One region of the Thiopseudomonas sp. SA1F2-1K genome, then DNA from elsewhere that is predicted to be linked to it. Evidence: riboswitches for the same ligand, from Rfam matches in the RefSeq annotation. Region 1 holds a riboswitch; the other holds the start of a gene.
The links. A riboswitch is a leader RNA that binds a small molecule or an ion and turns the genes downstream of it on or off. The one in region 1 is predicted to bind cobalamin.

Region 1 (6,870 bases):
CCAATATCTTCGGCAGAAAAACTGCCACCGACCAATAGAATATCTTGGCCTTTAAACTCTAAGGCGTCACGAAAATCATGGGCATGCATCACCCGCCCAGTAAACTCTTCTAAACCTTCAAAGTACGGCATATTTGGGGTTGAAAAATGCCCTGTCGCTACCACCACATAATCAAACTCATCGGTTTCTTGCTCGCCGGTTTTATGGTTCATCACGGTGACGGTAAACTTTTTTGTGTCCTCATCAAAGGTCACCCAGCGTACAGGACACTCAAAACGGATGTACTTACGGATCTCTTGTTGGTTAATCCGCCCCATGATGTAGTCTTTCAACACTTCCCGCGGTGGGTAGGAAGGAATTGGCTCGCCAAAGTGTTCTTCAAACGAATAGTCAGCAAACTCTAAACATTCTTTGGGACCATTTGACCACAGATAACGATACATACTGCCATGCACTGGCTCACCATTACGGTCTAACCCCGTACGCCAGGTGTAATTCCACATGCCACCAATATCGTTTTGCTTTTCATAGCAGATAATTTCTGGAAGATTTTTTACACCGACTAAACGCGCCGCTTCAAAGGCACGTAACTGAGCTAATCCACTAGGACCGGCACCTAAAATTGCAATTTTTTTATTAGTCAAAACTTTCTCCATCAGTTAATCAACTGATGATTATAACATTTTTCGAAAATTGACGTTTTTACTGCAAATTAGCCGCTTCTTTACCACTTTTTGCTATTGTGTTTCACTGCAATTGACAGACCAAATACAGCTGATCAAAGTGCTGGATGCCCTGCTCAAACACAGGCTCGGCATAGTGTTCAAGAAAAAAGTTTTTTCTAATTTGTTCAACCCTAAACCCCTGACGCTGGTAAAAGCCAAGCTGATAACCAAAGCAACCGGTAGCCACTGCGAGCTGCTGTGCTCCTTGCTGGCGATAGTAATCCAGCAGCCAGCGCAATAATAAACTGCCATAACCTTGCTGCTGAGCCTCAGGCTGTACAGCAATCGCCATGATTTCATACTTACTGTCGCCCATGGGCTGAACTAAGGCAGCCCCCAGCAGTTGCTGTTCTAGCTGCAAACTAATGCCTTGGCAGGCGGGTAAATAACGCTGAATTTGCTTAGGCTCGGGGTCGGCCAGCAGCAATAACTCCAACGGTAAATGCTGGGCAGGACAAAGGATAACCATTGGTAATGCGCACATAACAACTGCTCGCTCGGCTAAAATCGCGCAGTGTACCCTAGCTGGGTTTAGCGCTGCATGCTAAACAATTCATCACCCACCACCATCTTGTATTCACTGTGCAGTGTTTGATCATCTAGCTTTAGCTCTCGGCTCAAAATCACTGCTTGTGGTCGATAAGCATATAAATAACCATAGCTGCTGCAAGTGAGGCTCTGGCCATCTTCAAACAAGATGGTGCGGCCTTTTTTACAGCCTTTAAAGGCGCTGTCTTGGCTGCCATCGGCATCTACCCAGCCTTTAATTTGCTTACGCTCAACAATGTGGTAGCCGGTAAGTTCGCCTAAGGTATCCACTAACTCTGCTTGGGCCTGCATACTTAATAAACCTAAGCCCATACCTAACCCTACCATCCAACGCTTGTTCATTCACTACCCACCTAGTTTCTCTAAATCACCAGTTGTATGGAGGGGCAAGCGCTGTATTAGTTCAAAGATACCCACTAACCATTTGATTTATAATAAAATTATTCAACCCAAAAGAATCCAACAGCAGTTAGGCACATGGGGATTTCGTATCTATTTCAGCGCACAACAGCCGAATCAGGTAGGATTTAGCTCTTTTACCACTGAGTGAACTAGGATAGTGGCCGCTGTGTTTGCGATTTTTCTCACCTGCGCTATAGCGCTGCTGCTTGATCTACTGTTAGGCGAGCCGAAAAAGTGGCACCCGCTGGTGGGTTTTGGCCGCCTTGCACAAGCCCTTGAGACCCGCCTTAATCTTGAGCGTTACTCTGCCAAGCAGCGTCTAATACGCGGCGGTATAGCGCTACTCCTGCTCACCTTACCGGTACTGGCCGGATTAATTTTTCTAAGTGCGCAGCTCAGTGGGTTCTGGCTAATGGCACTCAACTCGCTGATCCTTTGGTTGGCTATTGCTTTACGCAGTTTGCGTGAGCATGGCCTTGCCGTTGCTGTGCCTTTACAAAATAATGATCTGGCCCAAGCCCAGCAGCAAGTTAGCCGTATTGTCAGTCGTCAAACCAGCGCGCTAGATCAACCGGCAGTGGCCGCCGCAGCCACCGAGTCAATCTTAGAAAATGGCGCCGATGCCGTCTTTGCTAGCTTGTTTTGGTTTATTGTCGCTGGGGCGCCTGGAGTGGTGCTGCACCGCCTAGTCAACACCCTAGATGCGATGTGGGGTTACCGTACGCCACGCTTTTTATACTTTGGCCGCTGCGCAGCACGCCTTGATGATCTACTTGGCTGGCTCCCGGCTCGCCTAACGGCCCTCACCTATTGCCTGCTTGGTCAGCGGCGCAGCGCTTGGCACTGCTGGCAACAACAAGCCAAACAGTGGGATAGTCCAAATGCTGGCCCGGTCATGGCCAGCGGTGCGGGAGCGCTGCAAGTTCGGCTAGGCGGTCCAGCCCCTTACTTCGGAGGCATCAAGCAGCGCCCATGGTTAGGCACTCAACAGCCAGCCAGCGCGGCCAGCATTTATGCGGCCATTACCTTGATCCGGCGCGGCACTTGGCTGTGGCTGGCAGTCCTTGCTGGCCTATGCCTGCTGAGTACACTGGGAGGGAGCTAAGATGTTGCTCAAACACGGCGGCAGCCTCAATGCTGCAGCTACACGCTGGGGCATTGCCCGCGAACACTGGCTGGATCTTTCCACTGGAATTAATCCCCATGGTTGGCCAGTCCCTAAGATTCCTGGCGCAATCTGGCAGCGTTTACCTGAAGCCGATGATGGACTCGCAGCGCTGGTGCGCCAGCAGCTGCAGCTACCGCAAGCAGCAGGCTGTGAACTCTTAGCGGGTAGTCAGGCAGCCATCATGAATTTACCCCGCCTGCGGCCCCGCTGCCGAGTAGGCGTACCGCGCATCGGCTATCAAGAACATGCCTGGCAATGGCAACAAGCCGGCCACACAATTGTGTGGCTAGATAATGCGCTGTTTAGCGCAGAGGCGGCAGAGGAGACGACCTGGCTTGAGCAACTGGATGTCTTAATTTGGATTAATCCCAATAACCCAACCGGACAACGCGTACCCACCCAGCGTTTATTACACTGGTTACAATGCTTACAACAACGCAATGGCTGGCTGATTGTCGATGAGGCGTTTATCGATGCCACGCCCGAACACAGCCTATGCCCACAGGCTGATGCTACGGGACTGCTGATTTTACGCTCGCTAGGTAAATTTTATGGGCTTGCTGGCGTGCGCGCTGGTGCCATTGTCGGTGACCCAGCTATTTTAGCCGAACTGCCTTCACTGCTCGGCCCTTGGACGCTCAGCGGCCCCAGCCGTTATTTAATGGCGCGCGCCTTGTCTGATCAGCGCTGGCAACAGCAGATGCGCCAACTCCTTGCTAAAGACAGCCAGCGCTTACGGCAGTTACTGCAACAACATGGCCATTCCGTACTCGGGGGCTGCGCGCTATTTCAAACCATTCACTGCCCACAACCACAGCACTTAGCCGATGCCTTGGCTGCCCAAGGGGTTTTAGTGCGACAGTTTGGTCAGCAGCAGTTAGTCCGCTTTGGTCTGCCTGCAACTACCTCGGACTGGCAGCGCTTAGCCAAGGCGCTGGCCGACTACTCAGCAAATTAACGATTGACCCTCGCCAGTGCCCTTGTTAGCCTGCGCCAGGTTTTCAGGTGTTGCCTAAATTCGGTGTTGGGCAATGAAACTGGGAAGCTGGTGCAAATCCAGCACTGCCCCCGCAACGGTAACTAAGCCTCGCTTTAGTAGTCCGGAGACCGGCCTGTTAACACACCAAACGCTGCGGTGGGCAGTCGCGGTGGCACGCCTGCGTTTAGCAGCCAGTTTGCTACTGGCCAACCAGCCCCTGCCGCCCGTCTTAACCTGCGCAGTGATGCAGCTACCTTGCTGCCCCATACTGCGGAGTTCCTATGCGCTGGCTGTCTTTACTGTTTCGCTGTTGTTTGCTGAGTCTGTTTGGCTCAAATTCGCTGCTGGTGATCGCGGCTGAGCGTTGCGTAACCGACGATGCCCAGCAAACGCTGTGTTTAACTGCTCCTGCCCAACGCATAGCCACCCTCTCTCCGGGCGCCACCGAGTTAATGTTTGCTGCGGGTGCAGGCGACTCGGTAATTGCTGGCGTTAATCACAGCGACTATCCGCCAGCCGCACAAAAACTGCCGTTGGTTGGCAATCATACGCGGATTGATCTTGAAGCCTTGCTAGCCCTACAGCCTGATTTAATTATCACCTGGGTAAGCGGTAACCCGCCGGCGCAAATCAGTCGCCTGCAAGCTCTGGGCCTACCTATTTTTAGTATTGAGCCGCGTACCTTTGAAGGGGTGTCCAGCGCCATTGAACGCCTGTCGGTATTAGCTGGGACCGAACCCGCAGGTTTTGCTGAAGCCGAGCGCTTTCGCCAAGCCATGCAGCAACTAGCAGAGCAGTATCAAGCAGCTACGCCGGTTAGTGTGTTTTATCAAGTCTGGGAAACGCCCTTAATGACCATCAATAATCAGCACCTAATTGGCAAGGTATTAAAGCTCTGTGGCGGTGAGAATCTATTTGCCGATCAGCCGCGCCTAGTGCCACGCATTAGTCCAGAAGCAGTGCTGGAGAAAAACCCACAGGTGATTATTACCGGCGCCGTTGAGCAACTGCCGGCCAACCAACTGGATCATTGGCAGCGCTACCCTAAACTACGCGCGGTTGCTGAGCATAATCTGTTATATACCCCGGCCTCGCCAATTTCTCGCCCCACTCCCCGCTTGTTAGAGGCAGCCCGCGATATTTGTCAGCAATTAGATCAGGTGCGTAGCAAAACCCATGCTCCCACCCACTCAGCCAAGGGACACTAGCCGATGCTACGCACGCTTTTAGTACTGGGCTGCCTTGCCCTGCTTGCCCTCGGTTTAGCCCTCGCCATTGGCAGCGTGACTATTAATCCAGATGCGTTATGGCTAGCGTTACAAGGGCAAGGTAATCCACTGCATCAGACCTTGCTCTGGGAGTTACGTCTGCCTCGTGCCCTCGCGGCGTTTGCCACCGGAGGCTTATTGGCCGTGGCCGGGGCGTTAATGCAAATTTTACTGCGTAATCCCTTAGCCGATCCTTATGTACTGGGCTTATCTGGTGGCGCTGCGGTTGGTGCATTATTGGCTATGCTGGCTGGACTAGGCGCAGTCTTAATTTCAGGCCTGGCTTTTACTGGTGCGATGCTAGCGATGTTATTGGTGTTTGGCCTTGCCCAAGGTAGCGGCAGTTGGACCGCCTCGCGCTTGCTGCTGACCGGGGTGGTGGTGGCCGCCGGCTGGGGAGCAGTGATTACCCTGATCTTAGCCTTGACCCCCTCCTACAAATTACCCGGCATGCTGTATTGGTTAATGGGCGATGTCTCTTATGCGCGCTCCCCTTGGCCGGCCTTAGGCGTACTGGCAGTGGCCAGCCTGCTGATTTTACCGCTAGCACGCAATCTTAATGTGTTGGCACGCGGTCCCTTACAAGCCGCCGCCTTAGGCGTAGCCGTTCGCCCCTTGGAATGGAGTATTTATCTCATCGCCAGCCTACTCACCGCCACCGCCGTGACCACCGCTGGCAGCATTGGTTTTGTCGGACTGATCGTGCCGCATATGCTGCGTTTAGTGTTGGGCAATGACCAGCGCTTAATTTTACCAGCCAGCGCCCTTGCTGGCGGCAGCCTATTAGTCCTGGCCGATACCTTGGCGCGCACCGTGATTGCCCCCGAGCAATTACCGGTCGGCGTTATTACTGCCTTACTGGGCGTGCCGACTTTTTTGTATCTCTTGCACCGGAGTCGTTAATGAGTGCTTTAGCCTGCGTTGAGCTACAGCTAGATTTGCCACGCCCTGCTGGCACCGCCCTAGACCTAAACTTTGCTGCGGGTCAAAGCTGGGGCATTTTAGGTCCTAACGGCGTTGGCAAAACCACCTTGCTGCATACCTTAGCCGGTTTAAAGGCAACCCACAGCGGCCAGATTCTGCTGCAGCAGCAACCCCTTAAGCAGTTATCACGTAAGCAAATAGCACAGCAATTAGGTTTGGTGTTTCAAGAGCGCCAAGACAGCTTTCCCGCCACTGTCTTAGAAACTGCGCTGATGGGCCGGCACCCATGGCTGGCGCCTTGGCAACAAGAACAAGCACTTGATCTGCAACTGGCACAGCAGGCACTAGCTGCCCTAGACTGCCAACCATTAGCGCCTCGTTTGCTCAGCAGTTTATCTGGCGGTGAGCGGCAACGGGTCGCAATTGCTACACTAATGACGCAAAACCCTGCTATTTGGCTGCTCGATGAGCCAACGAATCACCTAGATTTACAGCATCAAGTGCAGGTGATGCGCTTATTAACCGCCCAAGCGCACTCCGGCAAAACGGTGATTATGTGTCTGCATGATCTTAACTTAGCCGCGCGCTGGTGCAGCCATGTGTTGTTACTGTATCCCGATGGCAGAGCCCGCTGGGGCGAGAGCCAGCAGCTGTTACAGGTCGACACCTTAACCGAACTCTATCAACAGCCTTTAACCTCAACCTTGGTAGAAGGCCATCACGTATTTATTCCGCTGGCCTAACTACCTGGCCTGCGTGACCCAAAGGAGCAGTCCATGTCTCGTAACAGCAACCCTGAACGCCATGCACAACGTATGGCGATTAAACAAAAAATTATGCAGCAACGGATTGCCC
Region 2 (6,870 bases), 960 kb from region 1:
TGGAGCGCCGCCAAGGCCGCCATCGCGCACAGTTGCTACTGCTCAGTACCCAGCGCACCCAATTGCACCGTTTAGTGAACGCCTTAGTGCATAATTTAGAGCCTTTACCCAGTGCCCGAAGCGTACGCTGGTCTGTTGATGTTGACCCAATCGAGCTGTTTTAATTAATCCGACTTGAAGAGCAAGGGCAAAGCCACCGATAATAGCCCGTTTTTAGCATCGTGCGTCATCGACTATTTAGAGCCTATTTATGAAAAACCACATCCGTCATCTCGTTCAACACGCCCTTAATCAACTGACTGAGCAAGGAGTTTTACCGAAGGAGCTGACTCCCAATATTCAAGTAGAAAACACCCGCGATAAAGCGCACGGTGATTTTGCTTGTAATATTGCGATGATGTTGGCGAAGCCGGCGCAAATGAAACCCCGCGATCTGGCCGAAAAAATTATTCAAGCTCTACCCCAAGATCCACAAATTAGCCAAGTGCAAATTGCCGGACCTGGCTTTTTAAACTTTTTTCAAAATAGCCAAGCCTTAGCCGAGCGCCTTGATGCCGCCTTAGCCGATGAGCACCTAGGCATTGCTAAAAAATCACCGGCGGAAACGGTGGTGATTGACCTTTCCTCACCCAACTTAGCCAAAGAAATGCACGTCGGCCACCTACGCTCAACTATTATTGGTGATGCGGTAGCCCGGGTTTTAGAGTTTTTAGGCGATCACGTCATTCGCCAAAACCACGTCGGCGACTGGGGCACTCAATTTGGGATGTTGCTGGCTTATATGCAAGAGCAAGGTGCTGATAGCCAAGCTGAGTTAGCTGACCTTGAAGAGTTTTACCGTGCAGCGAAACAACGCTTTGATGAGTCACCTGAGTTTGCCAACCGTGCCCGTCAACTTGTAGTTGCGCTGCAAGCTGGGGATGAGGATTGCCTGCGCCTATGGCAGCGCTTTAATGAGGTCTCACTCAATCACTGCCAAGCCGTTTATGATCGCTTAGACGTTAAGCTGAGCATGGACGATGTAAAGGGTGAAAGCTTTTATAACCCTGATTTAGCCACTATTGTACAAGAGCTAAAAAATCAAGGCTTACTCACCGAAGATGCCGGTGCCCAGTGCGTGTTTATGGATGAGTTTAAAAACGCCGACAACGATCCCTTACCGATCATTGTGCAAAAAGCCGATGGTGGCTATCTGTATTCCACCACTGACCTTGCGGCAATGCGCTACCGCAATAATCAACTGCAGGCCGATCGAGTACTGTATTTTGTTGACCAACGCCAAGCACTGCACTTTCAAATGGTCTTTAGCCTAGCCCGCTTAGCGGGCTTTGTACGCCCAGCGATGCAATTAGAGCACATGGGCTTTGGCACCATGAACGGGGCTGATGGCCGTCCGTTTAAAACCCGTGATGGCGGCACCGTTAAGCTCATTGACTTATTAGATGAAGCCGAGCAGCGCGCCTATCAATTAGTTAAACAAAAGAACCCCGAACTCAATGAAGATGAGCTGCAACAAGTGGCTCACGCGGTGGGAATTGGCGCAGTCAAATATGCTGACCTCAGCAAACACCGCAGCAGCGACTACAGCTTTAACTTTGAGCAAATGCTGAGCTTTGAAGGAAATACCGCACCTTATTTACTCTACGCTTACACTCGGGTTGCCAGTGTGTTTCGTAAAGCCGGTTTAACTATGGATGCAGCCCTGCCTGGCAGCATGCAATTAGCAGCTGAGCAGGAACTAAGTTTGGCCAGCAGTCTGGCGCGTTTTGCCGAGGTACTGCAGCAAGTTGCCGATAAAGGCACTCCTCATACCTTGTGCACCTACCTGTACGATTTAGCTGGACAATTCTCAAGTTTCTACGAAAATTGTCCCATCTTAACCGCCGAGCAAGAAAGTACTCAGCACAGTCGTCTACGACTAGCGGCCTTAACCGGACGTACTTTAAAACAAGGACTTGAATTACTCGGTTTAAATACTTTGGAGCGTATGTAAGCAATGGCTGCCCGTAAAAAAACTACCGCCCGCAGAGGAGCCAGTCGCTCTGCGGCCACCCCGGTGAAAAAACCTGTGTCGCCGATTATTTGGATTGCCTTAGGCGGCATGATTATGTTTTTGATCAACTTGCTGAGCAATCTTAAACCGGGTGATGAGGCAATTCAGCGCCCAACGGATGAAACCGCAGGCACAACTCAACCTGCTACGCCCAAAACAGATGCTCCGAGCCCAGACACAACCAAGCCTAAGTTTGAGTTTTATACGTTGCTGTCTGAGTCAGAAGTGATTGTGCCGGCCGAAGCCTTACCAGAAAAAGCACCACCGGCGCCGACTAAAGCGGAAGAAGCCGCCAAGCAAGAGCAAGCCCGTGAAGAGGCACGCAAAGCCGATGCTGCAAGAGCCTTGGCGATTTTAGAGGGTAAAACTCCACCGCCACCACCGGCCAAACCTAAGCCAGAACCGACCACGCTGTACTACTTACAAGCAGGCTCCTTCCCTACCCGCGATAAAGCCGATAGTGTTCGCGCACAAATTCTAATGACCGGCCAAAGTGTGCGCATTGAACAAGGGGTCGTTGCCGATAAAACTTGGCACCGTGTGTTAGTTGGTCCTTACGCCAGCCAAGATCAAGTGAAAGCAGCACAAAAAACCTTATCTGCCAGTGGTTTTAATAGCTTACTGTTACAGCAGCGCAAAGGGGGCTAGCCCTCACCAAGCCCGCCTCACCGCGGGCTTTTTTATTTACCTGCCGCACTCAACCCACTGCCCCTAGTTGCTGGCGGCTTACTTAAGGATCTTTAGCATGGAAAAAGTGGTCATTTTGGTGGATGTGCAAAATATCTACTACACCACCCGCCAAGCCTATCAAGCCAGTTTTGATTACAACCAGTTTTGGCAACAGGTAACGGCTAATCGCCAAGTGGTTAAAGCCATTGCCTATGCCACCGAACGCGGCAATGAAAAACAGCGGCAGTTTCAAAATATTTTGCGGGCCATTGGTTTTGAGGTAAAACTCAAACCCTTTGTTAAACGCGCCGATGGCAGCGCTAAAGCCGACTGGGATGTGGGCATCACCTTAGATGCGCTAGAGTACGCGCCCTTAGCTGACACTCTGGTATTGGCTTCCGGCGATGGCGATTTTGATTTACTGCTAGAAAAACTCAAACAACGCCACCAAACCCAGACCGTGGTTTATGGTGTGCCGCCGCTGACCGCATTATCCTTAGTGCGTGCTGCCGATAGTTTTATTGCGATTGATCAGTCGTTATTACTGCCCCGTTAATCCAGCTCGACAAATTCTAGGCATAAAAAATGGCAGCTTATGGGCTGCCATTTTTTACTTAGCGAACTATTACAAGTTAGGTGTCCAGGTTAAACCTAAGCGAATGGTAAAGGGATCTTCGCGGTAGCCATAGTTACTACCTTGATAGCTATACTGAGCACGGGTATAACCTTTATCAAAGATATTGCCTAAACGCAGATCAAAACCCAGCTCATCATTGGCTTGCCAGCTGCCCCGCAAATCTAGCGTACCGTAACCTGCAATATTATCTTTAGTGTATGAGTCCGTACTATTACTTGCTAGTTTCCAAGTAGCACCCACGCCAAAAGCACCTAACTGTTTATCTAAATCATAACTCAGCGTACGCTTAGCAAGACGACCTAGCTGCTTACCTGATTTACGATCACGGGGGTCAATAATGCTGATATTTAATGAGCCATCTAAATCATAAATTTTATGCAGCAAAGACGCTTCAAAGCCATTGATGCGGGCTTTATCAACGTTTTCCATTTTAGAGTTAGGGTAAACACCCACACTTGCAATCATGTCTTTAATATTTATACGGTACAGTGAAGCCTCTAAACGTAGATTTTCTGCCAACTGGCTATGTAGCTGCAGCTCATAACCTTTCGATTTTTCTGCTTTTAAATCTGGGTTACTCCCCCAGCCTACAGGACCATATAGATTATTAAAGGTAGGTGCTCTAAAGCCTTCAGCATACGACAGCGTTATAGAATGATCCTGATTGAAAGGCAAAGTAAAAGCAGCATCCCAAGTATTTTTATTGCCAAATTGCTGGTTTTTATCGTGACGTAAACCTAGCTCGGTACTGAATAGCTCACCTCGGAAATTGTGCTGTATAAAGGCAGCCTGATTCCAGCGCGAGGTTTTAGTAAAGTCCCCTGTACTCCGTAACTTATCTTTGAGGTAATCAGCTCCAAATAATAAGCTGTGCTGTTCTGTCAACGTCAATGTATTTAACCAGGTAGCAGAGTCTCGGTACGTATTAAAGTCATCCTCGCCTGCAAACAACTTATCGTAGTTACTAGACTTATCTTCACTGTGACCCAAGGTTAGCTTTGTATTCCACTGATCAGTAGCTTGCACATCAAGATAAGTCGAGACTGAACTCACTGTAAACTTGTCATACGGCTCAGATGAATCCATATACGTACTGTCATACTCTGCCTTACCCCGCTGCTCTAAGAAGTTAACCCCAGCTTTCACCCGATCAGTAAAGGCATGGGCCAAGCTAAAGCTAAAGGCTTTGTTACGGTACGCATCATGATCAGCATCAGAATCAAATGACTTATGAGTACGATCAAAACCACTCATCTCATCTAAGCTAGCACTTAGGTTAAAGGTCGTTTGTTGGTCGCCGCCGGATAAGCCCAAGCTTCGCTCCCACAACCCTTTATTACCGGCTGCTACCCGTACTCGGCCTTGTAGCCCTTCGCTACCACGGCGGGTAAAGATTTGAATCACCCCACCAATTGCGTCTGAACCATACACTGCCGAGCGAGCACCGCGCAGTACCTCGATGCGCTCAATTTGTTCAAGGTTAAGGTGCTGCAAACTTGCGCCACCTGCCGAGGCTGAGCCTACCCGCACCCCGTCCACTAACACTAAACTTTGGGCGTTACTGGTGCCTCGAATCATAATATTGGTCGAACTTCCCCGACCACCGCTTTGCTGCACCTGCACCCCAGGCACTCGGCTTAGTAAATCTGCGACGTTAACCGGCTGTAGGCGTTCGATATCATCGCGGGTAAATACGGTGACGGCAGCGGTGGTTTCTTTACTGTCTTGAGCCGTGCGGCTAGCAGTAACCACAGTGTTGGGGAGTTTAAGCGCCTGCTCATAATCCAGCGAAGATTCGGCAGCAGCAACTAAAGGTAAGGCGGCAATGGCAAGTGCCAAGCGAGAGCGTTTCATGTAACAGGTCCTCAAAAGTGACTTTTTGAGGAGGGCAAAAAAACACAAATAGCCAGGCCAGGCCCAGCTACTTATGACGATGTCGCCCTCCGCAACATCTATCAACGGCTACAAGGCAGGTCTCCGGGCTATAACAGGCGGTGTCCTCCCTTCCCAGCTATGCATCAGCCAGTGGTTTTGAGGCGCCTTAGAGTTATTTACCGTTGCGGGGGCAGCGTGAGTTTGGGCTTCACTTCCCTTTTAAGAAGATCGCAACGAGTCGATCTTCACCTTGTAAACAAAAATTCTGCGCGCACGATAAGCCGCGGCCGACTGAAGGTCAAGAATGCTGATGATTTTTTAGCCACTCCGGCTCTGTTTTTGCTTAATTAATAACCCTTTATGCTAAAGGCCTAGCATCTTTAATATATGAAATCTATCATTTTTTGAATTAAAAATAGATTTTTGCTATAATGGCGGCTTCATCTGAGTCTTCACTGGAGGGATCGTCATGAGCAACACTCGTGGAAATGCTAAAACGAAGTCTGAAGAAGTTGAAGTAAGTAGCGATGATTTAGCCAAGAAAATGGCAGCCTTTTTAAAGAAAGGCGGCAAAGTTGAAAAAGTACCTACCGGAAAAAGCGGCCAGCAAAATATCAGCTATTTTCGTCGTTCTACTGCAGCCAACCGCAAGCCACCAAGCAAACCCAGCAAGTAGCCCACAACACTTTAAGTCAGTGTTTATCACTGCACACTAAGTATTTAAACTAAAACGCGTGCCCACCCTTTTTTAAAAGGCAGTGCACGCGTTTTTATTGCTGAGGGTTAAATCGGCTACATGACGCAACTAATCACTAAAAAAAATAAAGCGGCCACTTCAATAATTTCAATTTGCGCTCCTACTACATCTCCAGTAATACCGCCCAACGCCTTTACCATCGCCGTTCGCCAGGCAAATAATACCGCTAATCCCACTAGGGTAATACCTAAGGTAGTAGGCCCTAAAAACCACGCCATCAGCAAAAACTGCAGGGCAAAAAACAGCACGCGTTTAATCGTTAGTTGAAAACTGGCCAGCGCTGCGCCTAACCCTTGGGGGCGAATGTAATTGGTACTCACAAACAATAACGCCACCATTAAACGCGCAATCCAAGGCACTAAAATCAACCATTGATAGGCCTGACGCTCGAGCAAATAAATTAAGCAAACGTATTTAAGTAGCAACAATAAAAATACCCCCACCACTGCCATCGGGCCGCAGTTTGGGTCTTTCATTAATTCTAAAGTACGCTCACGTACCCCATACCCGCCTACCCAAGCATCTACCGTGTCGGCAAAACCATCTAGGTGCAAGGCTCCGGTTAATACAATCCACAGGGTCAACACTAAAGCGGCGGTAATATATCCCGGCAGTGCGGCTAACAAATAGCCAGTGATGGCCATTAAGCCGCCAATTAGCACGCCAATCACTGAGTACCAAACCAGCGAGTTAGCAATTTCTTGATCGGTTGGCATCCGCGATAACTGCACTGGAAAGCGGGTTAAAAACTGCAGCGCAATTTTAAATCTAAACATGTTCCGCTCCATCTAACGAATGCCTGTAATCAATCGTAAATAAGCTGCCATGGGGCACCTCAATTTGCAGCAAGTGGCTAAGTGGTAAGCCACGGGCTTTTAG

Region 2: another riboswitch for cobalamin. It lies ahead of AC2T15_RS03020 (TonB-dependent receptor domain-containing protein); the one in region 1 lies ahead of AC2T15_RS07805 (cobalamin-binding protein).

What each region holds. Positions count from the first base shown of each region.
Region 1 is NZ_CM172014.1:1,594,951-1,601,820, forward strand. Features, by position in the region: gene AC2T15_RS07780 (NAD(P)-binding domain-containing protein) at 1-644, opposite strand, end outside; gene AC2T15_RS07785 (GNAT family N-acetyltransferase) at 748-1,209, opposite strand; gene AC2T15_RS07790 (hypothetical protein) at 1,257-1,616, opposite strand; gene cbiB (adenosylcobinamide-phosphate synthase CbiB) at 1,834-2,781, shown strand; gene cobD (threonine-phosphate decarboxylase CobD) at 2,783-3,802, shown strand; cobalamin riboswitch at 3,831-3,974, shown strand; gene AC2T15_RS07805 (cobalamin-binding protein) at 4,105-5,031, shown strand; gene AC2T15_RS07810 (FecCD family ABC transporter permease) at 5,035-5,994, shown strand; gene AC2T15_RS07815 (ABC transporter ATP-binding protein) at 5,994-6,758, shown strand; gene cobO (cob(I)yrinic acid a,c-diamide adenosyltransferase) at 6,792-6,870, shown strand, end outside.
Region 2 is NZ_CM172014.1:638,948-645,817, reverse strand. Features, by position in the region: gene AC2T15_RS03040 (primosomal protein N') at 1-164, shown strand, start outside; gene argS (arginine--tRNA ligase) at 251-1,993, shown strand; gene AC2T15_RS03030 (SPOR domain-containing protein) at 1,997-2,701, shown strand; gene AC2T15_RS03025 (LabA-like NYN domain-containing protein) at 2,799-3,278, shown strand; gene AC2T15_RS03020 (TonB-dependent receptor domain-containing protein) at 3,348-5,213, opposite strand; cobalamin riboswitch at 5,311-5,502, opposite strand; gene AC2T15_RS03015 (hypothetical protein) at 5,704-5,910, shown strand; gene AC2T15_RS03010 (adenosylcobinamide-GDP ribazoletransferase) at 6,027-6,767, opposite strand; gene AC2T15_RS03005 (histidine phosphatase family protein) at 6,760-6,870, opposite strand, start outside.